Exiguobacterium sibiricum 7-3: one gene and its partner. Each later gene encodes a partner of the first gene's protein in a complex. Links are inferred from orthologs where the notes say so. Each region holds a gene or a part of one and is shown on either strand. Other genes may lie near its edges.

Region 1 (12,174 bases):
TCGGAACGTATACGCCAATCAGCGAAGATTTCTATAACAAAAACAAAAAAGACTTCTCGCTCAAACCGGATAAGCTTTTGTACAACGGTCCTTTCGTTTGGACATCTTGGAAAACGGATTCAAAACGTGTTCTGACGAAAAACGAAAACTACTGGGATAAAGATGCCGTCAAATTGGACGAGGTCTCAATCAGTGTCGTTAAAGATAATTCAACGGTCGTAAATCTGTATGATACAGATGAAATCGATTATGCCGGCCTCACTTCAGAGCAGGTTGCAACATATGAATCAAAACCTGAATTCAAGACAGCACTTCGTTCATCGATCGCTTACTTGAAATTCAACAACGAAGACGAAACAATGAAAAACGTCGACGCACGTAAAGCGATCGCACGGGCAATCGATCCAAAAGGAATTACGGATACGTTACTTGCGAACGGTTCGATTCCGACTACAAGCTTCATTCCAAAAGAGTTCATCAAAGATGACGCAGGTAAAGATTACACAAGCGACATCAATTGGTTCGACCGGGATGCAAAAGAAGCAGCTGATCTTTGGAAAAAAGCAAACGGTGATAAGAAAGCAACGATTGAACTCTTGTCATTCGACAGCGAAGACGCGAAGAAAATCAGTGAATACATGAAGGGACAGATCGAGAAAAACCTTCCGAATGTCACTGTTGCAATCAAACAACAACCGTTCAAGAATAAACTTGATCTAGAAGCAAAAGGCGATTACCAAATGTCGTATGCGCTTTGGGGTCCAGACTATCAAGATCCAATGTCGAACTTATCGATCTTTGAATCAACAAACAGTCAAAATGACGTGAATTACAAATCATCTGCCTACGATAAATTGTTGAATGCTGCCAACGAAGAATCAGATGTCACAAAACGTCTTGATCTCTTTAAACAAGCAGAGTCACAATTGATCGAAAAAGACCAAGCAATCGCACCGATTTATCAAGCGGGTGCCGCATTCTTGAGTCGTCCGACGGTCAAAGACTTTAACCGTCAAGTCTTTGGTGCTGACTTCCAGTACAAATATGTTGATGTGAAGTAATTGAAAAACGGAGCGTCCTTGAGAACGTTTTCAAGGAACGCTCCTGTTTTATACGATTTTTTCTGAATGGAAACTCATTTTGTTAGCAGAAATGTGAACTTTTCGTAAAAAATAGGTTCTAATTACTTTGTTAGCAAAGTATAATGGAATCAAACGAAAAATTCTGAAATATTGGTTAACTGTGAAAAAACAGCGGCCAGGGGGCGTCAATCAGTCCGAAATAAAAAAGAATTTTAATTTTTACGACAAAATTCTTGAATGTTCCGACAATTTTGGGTCATACTGATTTTATTGATGTTTCGAAAAAAACAGAAAATCTTTATAGGGGGTGCCATCTATGGGCCGTTATTTAGCTCAACGCCTTGTTTACGGCGTACTGACGTTTTTACTCATCGCTTCGTTCACTTTCTTCCTAATGGATCTGTTACCAGGTTCACCGTTCCAAAACCAGGAGAAACTTTCTCCTGAACAGTTGGATATCCTGCGGGATAAATACAACTTGAATGATCCGCTTCCACAACGCTATGCAGCGTACATGGTCAACTTAGTACAAGGGGACCTCGGCGTATCATTTAAATATGACAGCCGTCCAGTAACAGATTTGATTATGGAACGAATTGGACCATCCGCTCAATTAGGTATTCAAGCCCTTGTTCTAGGTGTATTACTTGGTCTTGTTCTAGGTGTTGTCGCGGCTCTTCGCCACAATACTGCAGTTGACTATGGTGCGATGTTCATTTCGGTACTCGGGATTTCCGTGCCATCATTCGTATTTGCGTCACTTCTTCAATATTATATCGGAGTGAAATGGGGCGTATTGCCAGTAGCCTTCTGGGAAAGTCCAGCACATACGATTCTTCCGACCGTTTCCTTATCGCTCGGCGTAACGGCCTCGATTGCCCGTTTCGTTCGAACGGAAATGCTTGAAGTCACCGGGCAGGATTACGTGACACTCGCTAAGGCAAAAGGCCTAGATGGTCAATCAATCACTTGGAAACACATGGTGCGTAATGCCTTGATTCCAGCAATCACGATTCTTGGACCGATGACGGCAGCCTTGATTACCGGAACATTCGTTATCGAGAAAATCTTTGCAGTACCGGGTCTTGGTGAATTGTTCGTTTCATCCATCACACAAAATGACTACACGGTCATCATGGGGACAACACTGTTCTTCTCAGCAGTCTTCATCTTGATGATCTTGATCGTCGATATTCTGTACGGTGTCGTTGATCCACGGATTCGTTTGGGGGGTAGCAAATAATGGCAGAACAAAATTCAAATGCAAAAGCAGAACAGTTCGACTCATCGCTGTTCCAACCAGTAGAATTTAATGAACAAGCAGGCGAACGAATTGCCGGGAAAAGCTTAAACTTCTGGCAAGATGCGTGGACACGCCTTCGTAAAAACAAAGCGGCTATCCTGTCGCTCGTCATCATCGTCATCATTGCACTGTTATCACTATTCGGACCAATGTTGTCTGGTAGAGATGCTTATACCCAAACAATTACCCAAGCTAAACTACCACCAAAAATCACAGGTCTTGAGTGGGCTGGTTTTGATGGAATGGCAACACTTGGTGAAAAGCCGATCGATTTTTATGAAACGAAACAAGTAAAAGATACATTCTGGTTTGGTACGGACCATCTCGGTCGTGACTTATGGTCACGCGTCTGGGAAGGAACACGGATTTCACTCTTCATCGGTTTTGTCGCAGCGCTTATTGATGTTTTAGTTGGTGTCACGTATGGCGGTATTTCCGCTTACTACGGTGGACGCGTCGATAATATCATGCAACGGATTGCGGAAATCTTGACAGGGATTCCGAACTTGATTTTAATCATCTTGTTCATCTTGATTCTTGAACCGGGAATCACAACCATCATCCTCGCGATGACAATCACCGGCTGGATTGGTATGAGTCGACTTGTACGTGGACAGATCCTGAAACTTAAGAACCAGGAATTCGTTCTCGCAGCACGTACACTTGGTGCTTCTAGCGCACGTTTAGTATTCAAGCATTTGATTCCAAATACACTCGGTACAATCATCATTTCATTGATGTTCACGATTCCAGGTGCGATCTTCTTCGAGGCTTTCTTAAGCTTCATCGGTCTTGGTCTTGCTCCACCACAACCATCACTGGGTACACTGATCAATGAAGGGTACAAAGAATTAAAAACATTCCCTTACTTGCTCGTCATCCCGTCTACAATCCTCGTACTTGTCATGATCAGCTTTAACATGCTAGCCGATGGATTACGTGATGCGTTCGACCCACGTCTGCGTCGCTAACGGAAATAAGAGAGGAGTTCATCCACAATGGAAACTATTTTATCAGTACGCGACCTGACTGTCGCTTTCCATACGTATGCTGGGACGGTTCAAGCCGTCCGCGGTGTATCGTTTGATTTAAAGAAAGGCGAAACACTTGCCATCGTTGGTGAATCTGGTTCAGGTAAGTCGGTTACATCAAAAGCCATCATGCGTTTGATTCCGAATCCTCCCGGTGAGATCACAAAAGGTGAAATCATGTTTGACGGGCGTGACTTGGTCAAACTCTCAGATAAAGAAATGCAAAAAGTCCGTGGTCGTGATATCGCGATGATCTTCCAGGATCCGATGACATCATTAAATCCGACGATGACCATCTTCAAACAGATTGCAGAAGGTTTGAAACGTCACCAAGGATTGACAGGCGACGCAGCGAAAAAACGGACGTTAGAATTACTGACACTTGTTGGAATTCCGAACCCGGAAGCGCGTCTGAAGCAGTATCCGCACCAACTTTCAGGTGGGATGCGTCAACGGATTGTTATCGCGATTGCACTGGCTTGTAATCCTAAAGTCTTGATCGCCGATGAGCCGACGACAGCACTTGATGTTACGATTCAAGCGCAGATTCTTGAGTTGTTAAAAGACATTCAACAAAAAACAGGTACAGCCATCATCTTCATCACGCACGATCTTGGTGTCGTAGCGAACATGGCAGACCGTGTAGCGGTTATGTATGCTGGGAAGTTGATTGAAAAAGGAACGGTTGATGAAATTTTCTATGAGCCACGTCATCCTTACACATGGGGACTGCTTGGATCAATGCCACGACCGTCTGATGATCGCTCGCAAGACTTACCGGCGATTCCTGGTACGCCACCGAACTTATTACATCCACCAGTTGGTGATGCATTCGCACCACGTAATCAGTACGCAATGAAAATTGATTTCGAGAAAGAACCTCCGTTCTTCCCGATCACAGATACTCATGAAGCGGCAACTTGGTTATTACATCCACAAGCACCATATGTAGAACCACCAGTAGCCATCCGCGATCTTGCGCTGAAATATCGTCCAGATAGCACATTCGCGAAATCGCTTCTGAAAGGCGGTCTAAAGTAATGGAGAATCGTAGTAAATTACTTGAAGTAAAAAACTTGAAACAGCACTTTAATATTGGTCGTGGCCGTGTCGTTAAAGCGGTTGACGGTTTGTCATTCGATATCTACGAAGGGGAAGTTCTTGGTCTCGTTGGAGAGTCAGGTTGTGGAAAATCGACAACGGGGCGTTCCATCATCGGTTTATACGATGCGACGGACGGAGAAGTCCTTTTCAAAGGTGAAAATGTTCATGCTAAAAAATCGCGTAAAGAGAAATTGAAATTCAACCGTTCGATGCAAATGATTTTCCAAGATCCATATGCATCATTAAATCCACGGATGACAGTCGGAGATATCATCGCGGAAGGAATTGATATTCATGGTCTTGCCAAGTCGAAAGACGAGCGAAACGACCGTGTGTATGATCTTCTTGAAACGGTCGGTTTGACGAAAGAACACGCAAGCCGTTATCCGCATGAATTCTCAGGTGGACAACGTCAACGGATCGGGATTGCCCGTGCGTTAGCCGTTGAACCAGACTTCATCATTGCCGATGAGCCAATCTCTGCACTAGATGTATCGATTCAAGCACAGGTTGTCAACTTGATGAAGAAGTTGCAACGTGATCGCAGTCTGACATATCTGTTCATTGCCCACGATCTATCAATGGTCAAATATATCTCAGATCGTATCGGAGTCATGTATCAAGGTCACCTCGTAGAATTATGTGACGCGGATCGTCTTTATGAAAATCCGGTCCATGCTTATACGAAATCCTTGTTATCAGCGATTCCACTTCCGGACCCGGAGCATGAGCGGACACGTAAGCGGATCATTTATGATCGGCCGACAGGCGGAGCGGTTGGGAAATCGAATGAAGATTCGAGTATCCCGCCATTACGCGAAATCGAGCCGGGTCATTACGTCTCAATGACAGATGCAGAACTCGAAGCATATCAAGCACAACTTGTCTAATCAAACCAAACTAAAAGGCATTCCTGAATCAATTCGGGAATGCCTTTTTTTAATTTTCGGAAGCAATACGAGGAAGGTTGTTGAAGCGGTGGACAACCGAATCAAGAGCATGCAGACGCTTGATGGCTTCTTCGAATGGAATCTTCTCATAATGATGAAGACCACCCGGTTGTTCTTCGAGCGTATCTGCATCGTGCACCAATTGTTGCAACGGAGTACGGTTGATCGTACCAGGCGGTAAATAAGAATCTGTATGCAGAAGAACCGCTAAGGCGATTTCTTTTGCACGCTCTGGCTCTTCGCCAAGACGAATCAACAGTTTATGTGCCCGTTCTGCCCCTTTAATCGCATGGATATCATTCTGACGGTAGAGATCATAATTCCAGGTGCCGTCCGTATACCATTCGTAATGACCTATATCATGAAGCAAGGCAGCTTTCGTCGCCGTATCTGCATCAAGGCCACGTTGCGTGGCGAGTGTCAAAGCCTGTTCCGCTACAGAAATGGCATGATTCAAGCCGGATCGTTCTAGATATTTTTGAGCAATCGGATGCTCAATGATTGTAACGAGAGTAACTGCCATAAGAAAATAACTCCTTTCACGAGTAAGTATTTCTATACACTTTACGTGAAGTTGAAGACAATTGCAACTATTTCCTGAAGTCGAATCGACAATCTCACATAATTAATTGTCTGAAGTAGGAATAGAAATCTGGTAAACGTGGTATACTAAGTAATATAGAAGATGATAATTTAGCTTTCGTTGGTTAACTGTTCTTTTTTCGGACCGAGTGAGGTGTCGGAGTATGAAAGAACGTGATAAGAAGAAAAAGTTGAAAAAACGCCTTTTGCGGGACATTTTCGAAAAAAAATTAAAAGAGATTAAACTCCCGAAAGCAAAAGAGACGATTTCTCAACCCTTTGATCACACACCAGCTTGCTGAAGCCACCTGGTGGCTCTGGCAAGTTTTTTTACGAAAAGTTCTTTCATCTCAAAACATATTGGGTTTTATTTCAGTTGAAATCAATGTAAACTATCAAGTAATAGAATCATCAGCTGCTGTGTAATACATTTACGCAGGAGAAATGATGTGAAATCAGGGGGAGGATGTTTTTCAATGGTAACACTCTATACTTCACCAAGCTGTACTTCTTGTCGTAAAGCGCGCGCATGGCTTGAAGAACATGAAATCCCATTTGTGGAACGCAATATTTTCTCAGAACCATTATCGCTTGATGAAATTAAACAGATCCTTCGTATGACAGAAGACGGAACGGATGAAATCATTTCGACCCGTTCAAAAGTCTTTTCAAAATTAGATGTATCGGTTGAAAATCTATCATTACAACACTTGTATGATTTAATTCAAGAATATCCAGGATTGTTGCGCCGTCCGATTTTGATTGATGAAAAGCGTCTACAAGTTGGATACAATGAAGATGAAATCCGCCGATTTTTACCACGTAAAGTTCGTACTTTCCAATTATTAGAAGCACAGCGCCTTGTCAACGAATAATATACACCGAGCACGCTGCTTTCTGAGCAGTGTGCTTTTTGTTACCGCCTAAAAAGGTTAAAATAGAGATAACAAAGGAATATACCTTATATGTTTAATGATTCTTTTGAATCTATGTGAAGTGCTCGTTCGTATACTAGATAAGAGCGAGAGGAAAGGAGTGGACATATTGAAAATCGAACGCGTCAATGACAACACCGTCAAGTTCTTCATTACGTACACGGACATCGAACGCCGCGGCTTCGCCCGAGACGAGATTTGGTACAACCGTGAGCGTGGAGAACAGCTATTCTGGCAGATGATGGATGAAGCGAATGAAAAAGAGTCCATCTCCTTCGAAGGTCCACTATGGATACAAGTACAGGCATTTGAAAAAGGTTTAGAAGTCACCGTTACAATCGCTAAAACAACGATTGACGGAGAGCAAGTTGACGAAGATGAGTTGGATTCGTTACTTCGTTCCGCGATGTCTGATGCGGAAGAAAAAGAAACGGAACTCAGTCAAGATGTCTTATTTGAAACAATAGATTTCGAGCATATCATTGCCCTTAGCCAATATGCAGAAGCACCGATCTTCGAAGAAGTAAAGACCGCGCTTTATCAAAAAGATGGACTCTACCTGTTGCATCTTCATTTCAAAGATGAGACTGAAGTGGAAGAGCAGGAAAATGTGATGAGCCTGATTGCAGAGTACTTGAACTTTAGTGAACAGACGATTCATCCTGTAGCTGAGTACGGAAAAATAATCGTGCCTGACAACGTCTTTACGTTTATCCGGAAACAGTTTCCGAATTAACTGATGTATCGAACGATATAACCGAAAAGGACTGCTCCAATTTGTTTGGAAGCAGTCCTTTGTTGTGTAGAAGAATCAAGTGAGGGTGTACCCGCCATCGACGACCAATGTTTGTCCGTTGATGTAGCTCGCTTTATCGGATAATAAAAAGCAGACGACTTCTGCAATTTCAGACGGTTGAGCTGCTTCACCACGTAAATGATGTTTCATCGCTAAATCAAACTTATCTTTTCCGCCATATAAAGAATGACTCAACTTCGTATCGACAGGACCGGGACAAATAGCATTAAAACGATATTTTCCGTGAAACCGAGCGGCATATGTTTTCGTAAGCGTAAGAAGAGCACTTTTGGAAGATGCATACGGCAAGAGCATGGCAGGGAATTTGATATGACCGACGATCGCACTATTATTGACGATGGAAGCACCCCGGCTCAGCCGTTTGACAGCATGTTGAATGATCTGTTCCGGTGCATGATAATTGACTTGAAAGACTTCGGCTTGTTGTTCAGTCACACGCTCTGGTGCAACCGGCTTTCCAAAGGTTCCGGCATTGTTAAAGATGCCATCAAGTGTTGGGAATCGTTCTTTTGTGTCTTCGAAAAACCGATCAATATCTGAAGGCGCAGACAAGTCGACCGCAAAGAAGTGGATTCGTCCTTCACCGCGACTTTCCAAGTCTTTACCACGCTCCTCATTTCGTCCAAGCGCGAGGACGGTATGTCCTTCTTTTGCTAATTGTAAGGCGGTAGCTTCACCAATTCCACTTGTTGCACCAGTCACTAGATACGTTTTCATTTTGAATCGTCCCTTCTACATAAAAGTGTGTCATTCATAACAAATTACAGGAGGGGATACCATGTTGCGGCGTGTCCAATTACTTATGACGCTACTATTGACAGTCAGTCTGATCGGGTTTCTTTCTTATTACTGGAGTGTGTACATGGTAGGATGGCTCTCCCTCGTCATCATTCTCGTCGTACTGAGTGTATTCGTCATCATCTTGCTTGAGAACCGGAACCCTGAGCGAACGCTTGTCTGGGCGCTCGTCATGATGGCACTCCCGGTCGTCGGTGTTTTCGTGTATTTCACCTTTGGTCAAAATTATAGACGAAAAAGAATGTTTCGTCTGAAAGCAATGCTCGATGAAGAGTCTTACATTAAATATCGTACCCAGTTTGATCATGGGATACACAATCGGGTGTTCCAACATGAACGTTACACGAAAGTTGTTAAACTTATCGATTCTATCAGCCGCTTGCCGATTTCGTATAATAGCCATACGAAAGTATTGACGAATGGACAGCAGAAATTTCCTTTGTTGTTAGCTGAGATCCGTCAAGCAGAACACCATATTCATTTGGAGTACTATATCGTCCGGGATGACGGACTTGCGCTTGAATTGCAGGAAGCTTTGATTGAGCGTGCAGAAGCCGGGGTAGAGGTTCGTTTTTTGTATGATGCCGTCGGCTGTTTCTCAACGGACAAAGCCTACTTCAAAAAAATGGAGGCGGTCGGAATCGAAGTGCGTCCATTTTTCCCTGTCGTTCTGCCTTTCATCTCGAGTAAATCCAATTACCGCAATCATCGGAAAATCGTTGTCATTGACGGTACAGTTGCTTTCACGGGTGGAATCAATATTGGAGACGAGTATATGGGAAAAGATAAGATGTTTGGATTTTGGCGAGATACCCATCTGCTGGTCAGAGGAGAAGCAGTTTCGGAGTTGCAACTGATTTTCCTTCAGGACTGGTACTATATGACGGGAGAAAGGTTGTTTACACCGTATTACATGAAACCGCTTGAAGTCATGGAGGAGGCGACAGGGGGCGTCCAAATCATTGCGAGCGGACCGGATGAACCCCATGAAACAATGAAGTCTTTATACTTTGGTTTAATCACGGAAGCCCGCAGTTCGGTTTATATCGCTTCTCCTTATTTAATTCCGGACGAAGACTTGATGACAGCTTTGAAGACCGCAGCCATGTCTGGTATTGATGTCCGAATCCTCTTGCCGAGTTTCCCGGACCATAAAGTTGTTTTTTATGCCAGTCGCTCTTATTTTGACGACTTATTATTAGCAGGTGTAAAGATTTACGAATACAACAAAGGATTCATGCACTCAAAAGTCATTGTAGTCGATGATGCGATTGCGACAATCGGGACAGCGAATATGGACTTAAGAAGTTTCCATTTGAACTTTGAAGTAAATGCCTTTTTATACGGTACAAATTCCGTCCATGAATTGACACGTGATTTTTATGAAGATTTTTCAAATTCTTCACAGGTTGAACGCAGTGTATTTATTCAAAGGAGTTTTAGTCAACGTTTGATTGAATCAATTTCGCGGTTATTTTCACCGTTGCTCTAGTGAGGAGGGGGTAAGATGTTTGAGGCGATGGATGAGCAAGGAAATCGAATCAACAGTCAGCTTGAGACCTTACAATCGTTAGCAGGCAAAATACTGTACTGTCCGTATTGCCAAACACGCCTTCGGATCCGACAAGGAAAAAAACGGCTTCATTTTGTTCACATGACGGCATGTACCGGTGAATCGTCAGAACATCAATTTTGGAAAAAGCGACTTGCTACCTATTTTGAAAATCTGCGATTCAAGGTTGAAATTGAGGCTGTACGGGGACGAAGACGATTTGATCTTTTAATATGGCCCGGAGAAATCGGGATTGAGATTCAGCGCTCGAAAATGAGCGCTGAAGAATGGCGACGGAGATGGTCGATCGATCAACAAGGTGGATACCAAGTGCGGTGGATTGGGTTTCATGAGTCGAACGGTCGGTTTCTTAAGCTCGATGGCTGGATGAAGCCGGCATTTATGAAGAATGGTTATATTGATTTAGTCGAGCAGGAACAAATCATCCGCTACATGCATCCACTTCCGTTCGCACAACGTTTTGTAATCTGTCAACGCGTGTCCTTGTCAGTGGAACAATTTCTTTTCCCACGTCCGGTACCGCGACAATTCCTCGAACGACCATGGACGAAACTGATAAAACACTATCGGCTTCGTCCTTTCTTTTCTTCGTTGCCGCATCGTTATGTACGCTTTCCTCTTTATCAGTCCAATCTTTGCGTCTCTACACTTCCATCCTGGTGTTTTTTGCCCTTATCCCCGTTACTGTCCGTACCTGTCCATCCTTTTGAAATTCAAATAGCAGTTTACCTTCGTTTAAAAGGAAATTACTCCGTTCCTGATCTCCTTTCAATCCTCATAGAATGTTTGACACAGTCGAAGATTCCATATGAGCTATCTGATTTATATGTTCTGATTGAAGAATGGATGGCGATGATCAATTTTCTTCACTACCACCTGTCTGAACTTTTTCAAAACCGTCCTGTTGATTTACCGACTCGCTTGGAAGAAGATCAAAAGTTAGCAGGAGCGCTTCGTTTGTTTGTCGAAAGGGAAACAGGTATAAATGAAGTAAAGGAGTGATTCAAATGGCAGAAGTATTAACACGAAAAGACGTTAAGAACGAAGAGACGTGGAATTTAGAATCTATTTATGAAACGAACGAAAAATGGGAAGAAGAATTTGAGTCAGTGAAAGCAATGCTTCCACTACTTGTCGAGTATAAAGGGCGTCTTGCACAGTCGGATGCAACTTTATTTGAAGGACTTCAACTTCGTGACGAAATCTCAAGACGGCTGCATAAGCTCTATACATATGCACATATGCGTTACGATGAGAATACAGCGGATAGTTTTTATCAGGCGATGAATGACCGTGCCCGGACGCTGGCTTCGCAAATTGGTGCGACATTAGCATTCATGACACCTGAGCTGTTAGAAGTTCCAGAAGAGACGATCGCTTCTTACTTGGATCAGAATCCAGATTTAGCGCTTTACCGTCACGCGTTTGACGAGTTGAACCGTGAACGGGAACACGTCTTGTCAGAAGCGGAAGAAGCGATTCTCGCAAAAGCGGGAGAAGTCCTCGGACAATCGGGAACGACGTTTGGCATGCTGAATAATGCGGATATGAAATTCCCTAAAATCAAAGGGGAGGACGGAGAAGAGGCAGAACTGACGCACGGACGTTTTATCACGTTCATGGAGTCAAAAGACCGTTCTGTTCGAGAGGCAGCGTTTAAAGCGATGTACGGGACGTATAGCCAGTATACGAACACATTAGCCTCCACTTTAGCCGGTTCGGTCAAAAAAGATAACTTCTATGCCGAGGTCCGGAAGTTCAAAACTGCCCGCGAATCAGCGTTACACGGAAACACGATTCCGGAACAAGTATATGACGGATTGATTGAAGCGGTTCACGAACACCTTCCGTTGTTACACCGTTATGTTGCTTTACGTAAACGGATTTTAGGCGTCGATGAACTGCATATGTATGATATGTATACACCGCTCGTCAGTGAAGTCGAAATGAAGGTAACATACGAAGAAGCCAAACAATTGATGGTAGATGGATTAGCTCC
Region 2 (12,458 bases), on another replicon or contig:
GGACTAAAAGGATTTCAATTCGGGCGAGTCGATCAAGTCGATGCCTTAACACGAACTGCTTTAGTGGAAAAACATTTGATCAGTCCTGCTCTTGCGACGCATCCCCGAACCGGACTTTTTATAAGCGAAGATGAGCAAATCAGTGTCATGGTGAATGAAGAAGACCATTTCCGTATTCAAACTCTTTTACCGGGTCTGCAGTTAGAAGAAGCATTTCGGGTGGCAAAGCAAGTCGACCGTTTAATCAGTGAACGTTTCAAGATAGCTTTTGATGATACGCTGGGGTATTTGACGACTTGTCCGAGTAACGTCGGCACAGGTTTACGGGCTTCGGTCATGTTGCATTTACCGGGACTCGTTCTGACAAATCAAATCCAAGGGTATATTAAACACCTGCGGCAGCTAGGTTTTGCGATTCGTGGGCGTTACGGCGAAGGAAGCGATGCTTCAGGCCGAATGTTTCAATTGTCGAATCAACGGACACTTGGAGCCAGTGAAGATATGCTGATTACGGATTATCAATTTGCAGTTGAAGCATTAATTGAAGCAGAACAGGCTGCAAGAAAAGGATTATTGGAGACGTATCAAGAAGAACTAGAAGACCGGCTCTACCGGTCATCCGGAATTTTACGATCGGCCCGATTAATTACGGCACGGGAAGCAACAGAACGTTTATCAGATGTCCGGTTAGCCGATAGCCTAGGTTTGGCAGTCGAACTTCCGCCAAACTTATTCCATCATTTGCTTGTATCGCTACAAACAGGTTTTCTACAAAAGCATTTCGGGAAACAATTAACATCAAGAGAACGGGACATCGAACGAGCGAGCACCATTCGTCAGATGTTAACCGAACAGACAAACAGGGATCACACACAAGGAGGTTTTGCGTAATGATGTTTGGACGATTCACAGAACGTGCTCAACGCGTACTCGCACTTGCACAAGAAGAAGCGGTACGTCTTGGTCACCATAATATCGGGACAGAACACATTTTACTCGGACTTGTACGTGAAGGAGACGGGATTGCTGCGAAAGCCTTGACAGCACTTGGACTCAGTTCAGATAAGATTCAAATGGAAGTTGAAGCTTTAATCGGTCGCGGTCAAGACGGTGCGACAACGATTCACTATACACCACGCGCGAAAAAAGTCATCGAGCTGTCGATGGATGAGGCCCGTAAACTAGGCCATTCGTACGTTGGTACAGAACACCTCCTACTTGGTTTAATCCGTGAAGGAGAAGGCGTCGCAGCACGTGTCTTAAACAACCTTGGCATCAGTCTCTCTAAAGCCCGTCAGCAAGTACTCCAATTGCTTGGCAACAGCGAAACGACAGCCAATGCGTCGCAAGCGGGCTCTGGTGTCGCGACACCGACGCTTGATGGTCTCGCACGCGACTTGACACAACAAGCACGGGAGACACGTCTTGATCCAGTCATCGGTCGTGCGAAAGAAATCCAACGTGTCATTGAAGTCTTAAGCCGTCGGACGAAAAACAATCCGGTCTTAATCGGAGAGCCGGGTGTTGGTAAAACAGCCGTCGTCGAAGGGCTTGCCCAACAAATCATCAACAATGAAGTACCGGAGACGTTACGGAATAAACGCGTCATGGTTCTCGATATGGGAACACTCGTCGCCGGAACAAAATACCGTGGTGAGTTCGAAGACCGTTTGAAAAAAGTCATGGACGAGATTCGTCAGGCTGGAAACATCATTCTCTTCATCGACGAATTGCACACATTAATTGGTGCCGGTGGAGCAGAAGGAGCAATTGATGCATCAAACATCCTCAAGCCGTCACTTGCCCGTGGTGAATTGCAATGTATCGGTGCGACAACACTGGATGAGTACCGGAAGTACATCGAAAAAGATGCGGCACTCGAACGTCGTTTCCAACCGATTCAAGTTGCTGAACCAACAACAGATGAAGCGACACAAATCTTGTTTGGTCTTCGCGACCGTTATGAAGCACACCACCGTGTGACGATTACGGATGAAGCGATTCAAGAAGCCGTAACACTTTCGGACCGTTACATCTCAGACCGTTTCCTACCGGATAAAGCAATCGACTTGGTTGATGAAGCCGCTTCAAAAGTTCGTTTACGCTCATATACAGCACCACCGAACTTAAAAGAAGTCGAAGCGAAGCTTGAAGGTATTCGTAAAGACAAAGACGAAGCCGTTCAAAGCCAGGAATTCGAAAAAGCAGCCAGTCTCCGTGATACAGAACAAAAATTGCGTGATGAATTGGAACGCTTAAAAGAAGAATGGCAGAACAAGCAAGGCAACGAAAAATTAGAAGTGACAAAAGACGATATCGCACAAGTCGTCGCCAACTGGACAGGTGTTCCGGTCACGAAGATTGCAGAAGAAGAAACCGACCGCTTATTACGTCTTGAAGAAATTCTTCATGGACGTGTCATCGGTCAAAATGAAGCCGTTAAATCGATTTCAAAAGCAATCCGTCGTGCACGCGCTGGTTTAAAAGATCCAAAACGTCCAATTGGTTCATTTATTTTCCTCGGACCAACCGGTGTCGGTAAAACGGAACTTGCCCGGGCTGTCGCGGAAGCGATGTTCGGTGACGAAGATGCCATCATCCGAATCGATATGTCCGAGTACATGGAGAAACATGCGACAAGTCGCCTTGTAGGTTCTCCTCCGGGATATGTCGGATATGAAGAAGGCGGTCAGTTAACGGAGAAAGTACGCCGGAAACCATACTCTGTTATCTTGCTTGATGAAATTGAGAAAGCACACCCTGAAGTCTTCAACATTTTGCTTCAAGTGCTAGACGACGGTCGCTTGACGGATTCAAAAGGTCGGACAGTCGACTTCCGAAATACGATCATCGTCATGACGTCAAATGTCGGAGCAAGTGCACTCAAACGCAACAAATACGTTGGCTTTGCAGTCTCGGATGATACGGATCGTGAGTACAAAGATATGAAGGGGAAAGTCATGGATGAGCTGAAAAAAGCCTTCCGTCCTGAATTCTTGAACCGGATTGACGAAACGATCGTCTTCCACTCACTTGAGAAAAAACACATCGAGGAAATCGTCAAATTAATGGCAAAAACACTTGAAAAACGTCTGGCGGAACAACAAGTGCATTTCGAGTTGACGCCGGCCGCGCTCTCGAAAATCGCGGATATCGGATATGATCCGGAATACGGAGCCCGTCCAATCCGTCGTGCTCTTCAACGGGAAGCAGAGGATCGTTTGTCAGAAGCCTTGCTTGCTGGTGATATTCAAAAAGGTGAGCGGGTGGCACTTGATGTCGAAGATGGTGAATTTATCGTCCGCCGTCATCAAGCTGAACCAGCAACGACCGAATAATTGATCAACAGGGTCCAGCTTTCGCAAGTATGAGGCGAAAGCTGGATTTTTTTCTTGATAAAAAGAAAGGATGAATCAATTGGCTAAACTAAAGACGAAGTTTGTTTGCCAAAGTTGTGGAACGGAATCTCCGAAATGGATGGGCCGTTGCTCCGGCTGTGGGGAATGGAACACGATGGTCGAAGAAGTCATAGAAGAGAAAAAGGCACGGCGGGGTTCTGCCTTCGTGCACACGACGACAAAACAATTAAAACCGGAACGGTTATCGAATATCTTGTCACAGGAAGAAAGCCGCGTCTTTACGGGTAGCGGTGAATTTGACCGGGTTCTCGGCGGTGGGATTGTACCGGGCTCGATGGTTCTTGTCGGTGGAGATCCCGGAATCGGGAAGTCGACGATTTTACTTCAGACAAGTGCACGACTCGCCGCGCGTGGAGAGAAAGTCTTGTATATTTCAGGGGAAGAATCGCTTAAACAAACAAAATTACGGGCGGAACGACTCGGCTTACCGACACAGGACCTGTTTGTCTTGAGCGAGACGGACATGAATATGATCGAACGGGTCGTCGATGAAGAAAACCCGGCCTTCCTGATTATCGACTCGATTCAGACCGTCTATATTGATGAGATTCAGTCGGCTCCAGGCAGTGTCACGCAAGTCCGGGAATGTACAGCGATGCTGATGAAAATTGCCAAGAGTCGTGGTATTGCGATCTTCATCGTCGGTCATGTGACCAAACAGGGATCGATTGCCGGACCGCGTCTGCTTGAGCATATGGTCGATGCCGTGCTGTACTTTGAAGGGGAACGCCACCATACGTTCCGGATTTTACGTGCCGTCAAAAACCGCTTTGGTTCGACGAATGAAATCGGCATTTTTGAAATGCGGGAATCAGGTCTTGAAGAAGTCTTGAATCCATCTGAGATTTTCCTGGAAGAACGGACATCCGGTGTGTCCGGTTCGACCATCGTCGCCTCAATGGAAGGAACGCGGACAGTTCTTGTGGAACTACAAGCTTTGATTTCTCCGACATCGTTCGGTAATCCACGCCGTATGGCGACCGGAATCGATCAGAATAAAGTCGCTTTGCTGATGGCTGTTTTAGAAAAACGGTCGGGCTTGTTGCTCCAGACGCAAGATGCGTATCTCAAGGCGGCAGGTGGAGTCAAACTCGATGAACCGGCGATCGATTTAGCAATTTGTGTCGCAGTCGCATCCAGTTTCCGCGATAAGCCGACGCGACCGACAGATGTCGTCATCGGAGAAGTCGGATTGACCGGAGAAGTCAGACGCGTATCACGGATCGAACAACGGGTCGCGGAAGCGGCGAAGCTTGGTTTCACCCGTGCGATCATTCCGAAAAACAATCTGGGTGGCTGGACGTATCCGCCCGGCATCACGGTAATCGGTGTTGAAAGTGTCGATGAAGCGTTACGGGAAACGATTCCGTTTTAAGCGGTTTCAACTATGGCAAAAGATGGGGAAGGTGTAACAGACCTGTAAACAGTTTCCCCATCTTAAGGCGTAGGTGATTCAAATAAATACATGTTACAATGAACTTAAAATAATAAAAGGAGGTGGGAAGATTGAAAATCGTCATCAGGATCTTTTTTGCATTACTAGGTCTTGCGCTTGGTATCTTGTTGCTTCCTCAATTATTTCAGCTGATTGAAGCGGCGACGAAGATGGCTTTCCCGGAATGGTTGATGACCACATATGTAACAGGAACGATTGGTGCACTCATATTTTTATTAATTGGATTATTCATTACGGATTCTGTGATTCGACTTCTCCGGTTTTTAGAAGAAAAGTTAGTGAAAGCACCGGTCGCCGATTTATTTTTCGGCACATTCGGCTTATTGGTTGGTCTTGTCATGGCATTTCTTGTCAGCATGCTGATTGAACTAGTCGGTATTCCATTACTCAGTAATGTGTTAACCGTGATTGTCGCAGTTTTGTTCGGTTACCTCGGATTCACGGTCGGTTACCGGAAGCGTCACGAACTGACAAAAGTCTTCTTGCGTAACAGTAACAATCAGACGGAGAAAAAAGCAGCTGAGCCTGTTATTGTGGCAAAATCGAACAGTAAAGTTCTCGATACGAGTGTCATCATCGACGGCCGGATTACCGATATCGCGAAAACCGGATTTGTGGAAGGTAAACTGATTGTTCCGCAATTCGTCATCGGTGAGTTGCAGTATATTGCGGATTCATCAGATACACTGAAGCGAAACCGCGGACGTCGTGGACTCGATGTGCTGAAGGAATTGCAATCGATTCCCGGGATGGAAGTTGAAATTTATGACGGTGATTTTGAGGATGTTCCGGAAGTTGACATCAAGTTGATTAAACTGGCAGAACTGATCAAAGGAATCGTCGTCACGAACGACTACAACTTAAATAAGGTCTGTGAAGTGCGGAACGTACCCGTCTTGAACATTAACGATTTGGCGAATGCCGTCAAACAGGTGGTGATTCCCGGTGAAGAGATGACGGTTCTTGTCATCAAAGAAGGAAAAGAGCAAAAACAGGGAATTGCGTACCTCGAGGATGGAACGATGGTCGTCGTTGAAGAGGGAAAACATTTGATTTCGAAAACGATTGGTGTTGTCGTGACAAGTGTGCTGCAGACGTCTGCAGGACGAATGATTTTCGCGAAACCCCAGGAAAAATAAACAGCGGACTGCCAAATCTATTTTGGCAGTCTTTACTTATGGGAAAAGAGGGAATTAGATGAAAGAGCACACATATCGGATTGTCATTCCGGCCGCCGGAGCAGGGAAACGGATGGGGGCCGATCGAAACAAGTTGATGCTGACGTTACGAAACCGTTCCATCATCGAATGGACACTGGATGTCTTTGAGCAGGATCCGGCTTGTCTTGAAATTATTCTTGCGATTAATCCAGCGGAGCAATCGTGGTTCGAACGTATCACGGCACAATACAAGACATCGATCCGTCTCGTCCCGGGTGGGCGGGAACGCCAGGAAAGTGTGCAGCGTGGACTAGAGGCGGTGACAGAACCGGGTATCGTCTTGATTCATGACGGAGCACGACCGTTCGTGACTGTCGAATCGATTCAGCAGGTCGTCGAAGCAGCTGAACAGACCGGAGCTGCGATTTTAGGGGTGCCGATTAAGGATACCGTCAAACGGATTGACGGCGACGTGATTGTCGAGACGGTCCCCCGCGATCAGCTGATGGCAGCCCAAACACCGCAAGCCTTTGATTTAGAGAAGATTCGAAGCATTCATGCCAAAGCGGCGACGGAATTTTTAGGTACGGATGACGCAAGTTTGATAGAATGGGACGGAGGAACGGTGACTTGGGTCACCGGACAATATGAGAACATTAAAGTGACGACACCGGACGATTTACTGTTTGGAGAAGCCATTCTAACGAAACGAGGGAAATGATGATGATTCGAATTGGACAAGGATTTGATGTACATGCCTTTGCAGAGGATCGCAAACTGATTTTAGGTGGAATCGAGATTCCGCATACGAAAGGGTTACTCGGTCATTCGGATGCTGACGTCCTGTTACATACGATTGCTGACGCGGCTCTTGGTGCGATCGCAGCGGGCGATATCGGAAAACACTTCCCCGATACGGACCCGGAATTTAAAGACGCCGACTCAGCAAAATTGTTGCAGCACGTTTATGCACTCGTCAAAGCACAAGGTTATGAACTGGGCAATTTAGACGCGACCGTCATTGCACAAGCTCCAAAGTTACGTCCATACATCGATACGATGCGGGCACGGATCGCGGAACTTCTTGACGCGGATATCGAACAAATCAACGTCAAGGCGACGACGACGGAATGGCTCGGCTTTACGGGACGTGAAGAAGGAATCGCATGTCAGGCTGTGATTTTGCTGAAACGAATCGAAGAATAAGGTATACTAGGTAAGCGAATTTTAGACTAAAGGAGTGGATCGGTAATGGCAGAAGTACGTGTACGTTATGCACCAAGTCCAACGGGACACCTTCATATTGGAAACGCACGAACAGCATTGTTTAACTACCTGTTTGCACGACATGCAGGCGGCAAGATGATTTTACGGATTGAGGATACGGATCAGAAACGAAACATCGATGGTGGTGTGGAAAGTCAGATGAAGTACCTCGAATGGCTCGGCATCGACTGGGATGAAGGTCCGGGTCGCGGTGGCGACTATGGTCCTTACTTCCAAATGGAGCGACTCGATCTGTACAAAAAATACACAGACGAGTTACTTGAAAAAGGACTGGCTTACCGCTGTTATATGACATCGGAAGAGCTCGAAGCAGAACGGGAAGCGCAAATCGCCCGTGGGGAAGCACCACGTTATTCAGGTGCACACCGCAACCTGACGCAAGAACAAGAAGAGGCGTTCGTTGCAGAAGGACGGACACCGTCGATTCGGATCCGTGTTCCGGAAAGCGTCACCTACACATGGAACGATATCGTCAAAGAAGACGTCTCGTTCGAATCAAAAGACTTCGGCGATTGGGTCATCGTTAAAAAAGACGGGATTCCGACGTACAACTTTGCTGTCGTCGTTGATGATCACTTGATGGAAATCAGCCACGTCCTGCGTGGAGACGACCATATCTCGAACACACCGAAGCAGATGATGATTTATGATGCGTTCGGTTGGGACTATCCGACATTCGGTCACATGACATTGATTGTCAACGAAGAACACAAAAAACTCTCGAAACGTGATCAGTCGATCATCCAATACATCGAGCAGTATAAAGATCTCGGTTACTTGCCGGAAGCGTTACTTAACTTCGTGACGTTACTTGGGTGGTCGCCGGTCGGTGAACAGGAAATCTTCACAAAAGAAGAGTTCATCGAAATTTTCGATGCGTCCCGTCTTTCAAAAAGTCCAGCTGTCTTTGACCAACAAAAACTGGCTTGGATTAACGGTCAATACATGAAACACCAATCGTTCGAAGAAGTATTCGAAGCAAGCCTGCCATTCCTGCAAGACGCGGGACGTGTGTCAAGCGAACCGACGGAAGAAGAACTTGTCTGGGCACAAAACCTGGTCGGATTATACCGGGAACAGATGACACATGGCGCAGAAATCGTCGAGCTTTCAGAGATGTTCTTTGAGGATGAACTGGTGTATGATGAAGAGGCAAACACTGTCTTGGCAGGAGAAACCGTTCCTGCAGTCTTGAGTGAATTCGCGAACCAGTTGCGGACACTTGAAGAATGGACACCGGAAGCCATTAAAGGGGCAATCAAAGCAACCCAAAAAGCAACCGGACAAAAAGGGAAAAATCTGTTCATGCCAATCCGTGTCGCAACGACCGGACAAACACACGGACCAGAGCTTCCGAACACGATTCAATTATTAGGAAAAGACCGCGTACTTGCGCGTCTAGACGCATAAAATAAAGCGTAGATGAGGAAAGTAGGAACGATGTCCGTTGTACAGAGACAAGCTTGAGTGGTGAGAAAGCTTGAACGGACGCGCTTTCGAAATGCCCCTCTGAGTGCTACCCGAAATCAGTGAGAGTAGGCGTAGACGTATCTCCGGCGTTAACGGACCGGAGAGGGATGATTCAGTTCATCCAAACAGAGTGGGACCGCGCTGATTGGCGTCTCTGTGCAGCGATGCACGGGGGCGCTTTTTCTTATGGAGAGGAGAACGAACATGACACGGATGCGTGAAGATATCCGCAATGTATTTAAACAGGATCCGGCAGCCCGGAGTACGATGGAAGTCGTCTTGACCTATCCGGGATTACATGCCGTCTGGATGCACCGGTTGGCTCATCGTATGTGGAAGATGAATTTGCATCTTGCCGCACGGCTGTTGTCGCAATTCAGCCGGTTCCTGACGGGAATTGAGATTCATCCCGGTGCGACAATCGGCCGGCGTCTCTTCATCGACCATGGTATGGGAGTCGTCATTGGGGAAACGGCGATTATCGGCGACGATGTCACCCTGTTCCAAGGTGTGACACTGGGGGGAACAGGGAAAGAAACGGGCAAACGGCATCCGACACTCGGAAATGGTGTCCTCGTATCAGCCGGAGCACGCGTACTCGGTGATATCACGATTGGTGATTCATCGAAGATTGGCGCAAGCTCCGTTGTTCTAAAAAATGTACCGTCAAATGCGACAGTTGTCGGAATTCCCGGACGTGTCGTGATACAAGACGGAATAAAAGTCGATGCACCGCTTGATCATCAATTACCCGATCCGGTTCGTGAATGCCAGGAACGGGTTGAACTGGAACTTGAACAATTAAAACGTGAGATTGAACGAATAAAAGGAGGACACCGCCATGATACAACTTTACAACAGCATGACCGGAAAAAAGGAACCGTTTAAACCGCTCGAAGAAGGAAAGGTCAAGATGTATGTTTGTGGACCAACCGTCTATAACTACATCCATATCGGGAATGCCCGTCCGGCCATCGTCTTTGATACGGTCCGCCGCTACTTTACGTACCGGGGCTATGACGTTAAATATGTCTCGAACTTCACGGATGTCGACGATAAAATCATCCGGACAGCGAATGAGCTCGGAGAAGATTACCATGCACTGACGAAACGATTCATCGAAGCCTATCACGCGGATACAGGTGCGTTGAATGTCCAAAAAGCGGATATTCATCCGCTCGTCACGGAAACGATGGACGATATCATCGCTTTCATCGAAGTGCTCGTCGAAAAAGGGAATGCCTATGCGTCAAGCGGAGATGTCTACTTCCGGACACGCAGCTTTAAAGATTACGGTCAGCTAAGTCAACAGTCGATTGATGAACTCCGCTCGGGTGCGCGGATCGAAGTCGGCGAGAAAAAAGAAGATCCGCTCGATTTCGTCCTATGGAAAGCAGCGAAACCGGGTGAACCGGCATGGACGAGTCCATGGGGAGAAGGCCGTCCCGGCTGGCACATCGAGTGCTCAGCGATGGCGAAAAAGTATCTCGGGGATACGATTGATATTCATGCGGGCGGACAAGACCTTAAATTCCCGCACCATGAAAATGAGATTGCTCAATCGGAAGCTTGCAACTCACAGAAGTTTGCGAACTACTGGATGCATAACGGGTTCCTTAACATCGAAAATGAAAAGATGTCAAAATCACTGGGCAACTTCTTAACGGTCCACGAAGCGATTCAAGCCGTCGATCCGATGGTCTTACGTTTCTTCATGCTGTCGGTCCAGTACCGTCATCCGATCAACTACAGTCGTGACCTGATTGATCAGGCAGCAAACGGGTTGGCACGAATCCGTGAATCGGTCGCAAACGTTGAACATCGTTTGACGATGACGGCTAATCTTGGAACAGCAACTGACAAATGGTTGAACCGGATCGAAGAAATCAAACAGCACTTCATCACATCGATGGATGATGATTTCAATACGGCGAACGCTGTGACCGATTTGTTTGATCTGTCGAAGGAAGCGAACCTCTACCTTGGAGAAGACCAGGTCGCAACAGACGTGCTGGAACGATTCTTGGCAGTGTTCCATGAACTGTCGACGGTCCTCGGTGTCACGTTGACGATTGAAAAAGGGTTGCTCGATGAAGAAGTCGAACAGTTGATTCGCGATCGTGACACAGCACGAAAAGAACGGGACTTCGCCCGGGCAGACGCGATCCGTGATCAACTGCGTGACCAAGGCATCCTGCTTGAGGATACAGCGCAAGGGATGCGGTGGAAGCGCGGATGAAGAACTACAAACAATTAAATGCCCTGGCACTCGCTTATATGGGCGATGTTGTCTACGAGATGCACGTCCGGGAACGGTTGCTTGAAAAGGGATATGTCAAACCGGGTGAGTTGCATCAGGCTGCCATCCGCTATGTCCGCGCTCAGGCGCAAGCCTTCGTCGTGACACACTGGTTAAATGAAAATACGTTAACAGAAGAAGAACAAGCCGTCGTCCGGCGTGGGAAGAACGCGAAATCCGGTTCTGTCCCGAAAAGTACGGATGTTCATACGTACCGTTATGCAACGGCGTTTGAAGCATTGCTCGGATATATCTATCTTGCAGAAGGAGGGGATCGTCTTGAAGAACTCATCGGACAAGCGTTCGAATTACTCGAAGCCGAAGCAACGGACGGAAAATAAACCGTTCCAACCGGCGCGTAAACCAAAAGATAAGTCACATGGCGAAAAAACGAGACAGAAGAAAGTTGAAGCAAAACAAGAAGAGACCATCGTGATCGAGCCGCTTGAGGAAGGACAGGATTTCTTATACGGACGGAATCCCGTTCTCGAAGCCTTACGGACAGGGCGTGAGATGAACAAGCTCTTTATCCAGGAAGGGCAGCAGAAAGGACCGCTTGCCGTCATTCATGCGATGGCAAAAGAAGCAGGTGTCCAAACGCAAATCGTTCCGCGCTCGAAATTACACGGTCTGACGGGAAGTGACAATCACCAGGGTGTCGTGGCTGCCGTCGCGGCATACGAGTATGCGGAACTCGACGATATTTTTGCACTGGCAGAAAAGAAGGACGAGACACCGTTGATGATTTTACTCGATGAACTTGAAGACCCGCATAATCTCGGATCGATTCTCCGGACGGCAGATGCCGTCGGTGCCCACGGGATCATCATTCCGAAACGCCGGTCGGTCGGATTGACACAGGTCGTCGCGAAAGCTTCGACCGGTGCAATCGAACATATCCCGGTCGTTCGTGTGACGAACCTGACACGGACGATGGAAGACTTAAAGAAAAAAGGGATCTGGTTCGTTGGAACGGATGCCCGCGAGAGCGACGACTACCGGACGCTCGACGGAACGATGCCGCTTGGAATCGTCATCGGCAGCGAAGGAAAAGGTATGAGCCGGCTCGTCCGCGAAAAATGTGATTTCCTTGTCCATCTCCCGATGGCAGGACATGTCACGTCACTCAACGCATCAGTTGCCGCCTCGTTGTTGTTATATGAGGTCTACCGGACAAGAAAGCCGTATTCGCGATGAAATACGACCGTCTGATCGTTGATGGCTACAATATCATTGGCGCATGGCCGGAGTTTCGGACATTGCGGGAGCAGGATTTTGAATTAGCACGGGAACGATTGGTCGATGCGATGGCCGAGTACCAAGCCGTGACAGGAATCAGTGTGACGATTGTCTTTGATGCCTATCTC

The links.
Region 2: the proteins of mecA (region 1) and clpC are in contact, whole or in part, in a solved structure (PDB 3PXG), measured with the Bacillus subtilis proteins. The link is inferred for Exiguobacterium sibiricum 7-3 from one-to-one orthologs.

The regions. Positions count from the first base shown.
Region 1 is NZ_KK211190.1:1,007,975-1,020,148, forward strand. The notes cover bases 6,070-8,909. They hold mecA (adaptor protein MecA), read left to right. Parts: upstream 6,070-7,096; coding sequence 7,097-7,723; downstream 7,724-8,909. Other genes in these bases: P402_RS17045 (hypothetical protein), read left to right, coding at 6,217-6,354; spxA (transcriptional regulator SpxA), read left to right, coding at 6,529-6,927; P402_RS0106030 (SDR family NAD(P)-dependent oxidoreductase), read right to left, coding at 7,799-8,521; cls (cardiolipin synthase), read left to right, coding at 8,583-8,909. In the rest of the region: P402_RS0105985 (peptide ABC transporter substrate-binding protein), read left to right, coding at 1-1,061; opp3b (oligopeptide ABC transporter permease), read left to right, coding at 1,399-2,325; opp3C (oligopeptide ABC transporter permease), read left to right, coding at 2,325-3,356; P402_RS0106000 (ABC transporter ATP-binding protein), read left to right, coding at 3,384-4,457; P402_RS0106005 (ABC transporter ATP-binding protein), read left to right, coding at 4,457-5,410; P402_RS0106010 (HD domain-containing protein), read right to left, coding at 5,460-5,993; more of cls, read left to right, coding at 8,910-10,094; P402_RS0106040 (competence protein CoiA family protein), read left to right, coding at 10,110-11,177; pepF (oligoendopeptidase F), read left to right, coding at 11,183-12,174. UniProt on the Bacillus subtilis protein: Enables the recognition and targeting of unfolded and aggregated proteins to the ClpC protease or to other proteins involved in proteolysis. Acts negatively in the development of competence by binding ComK and recruiting it to the ClpCP protease.
Region 2 is NZ_JHZS01000004.1:1,267-13,724, forward strand. The notes cover bases 491-3,614. They hold clpC (ATP-dependent protease ATP-binding subunit ClpC), read left to right. Parts: upstream 491-890; coding sequence 891-3,338; downstream 3,339-3,614. Other genes in these bases: P402_RS0100015 (ATP--guanido phosphotransferase), read left to right, coding at 491-891; radA (DNA repair protein RadA), read left to right, coding at 3,418-3,614. In the rest of the region: more of P402_RS0100015, read left to right, coding at 1-490; more of radA, read left to right, coding at 3,615-4,794; P402_RS0100030 (PIN/TRAM domain-containing protein), read left to right, coding at 4,926-6,014; ispD (2-C-methyl-D-erythritol 4-phosphate cytidylyltransferase), read left to right, coding at 6,073-6,756; ispF (2-C-methyl-D-erythritol 2,4-cyclodiphosphate synthase), read left to right, coding at 6,759-7,241; gltX (glutamate--tRNA ligase), read left to right, coding at 7,287-8,732; cysE (serine O-acetyltransferase), read left to right, coding at 8,997-9,680; cysS (cysteine--tRNA ligase), read left to right, coding at 9,634-11,031; P402_RS0100060 (Mini-ribonuclease 3), read left to right, coding at 11,028-11,432; 23S rRNA (guanosine(2251)-2'-O)-methyltransferase RlmB, read left to right, coding at 11,524-12,288; P402_RS0100070 (NYN domain-containing protein), read left to right, coding at 12,285-12,458. UniProt on the Bacillus subtilis protein: Competence gene repressor; required for cell growth at high temperature. Negative regulator of comK expression. May interact with MecA to negatively regulate comK.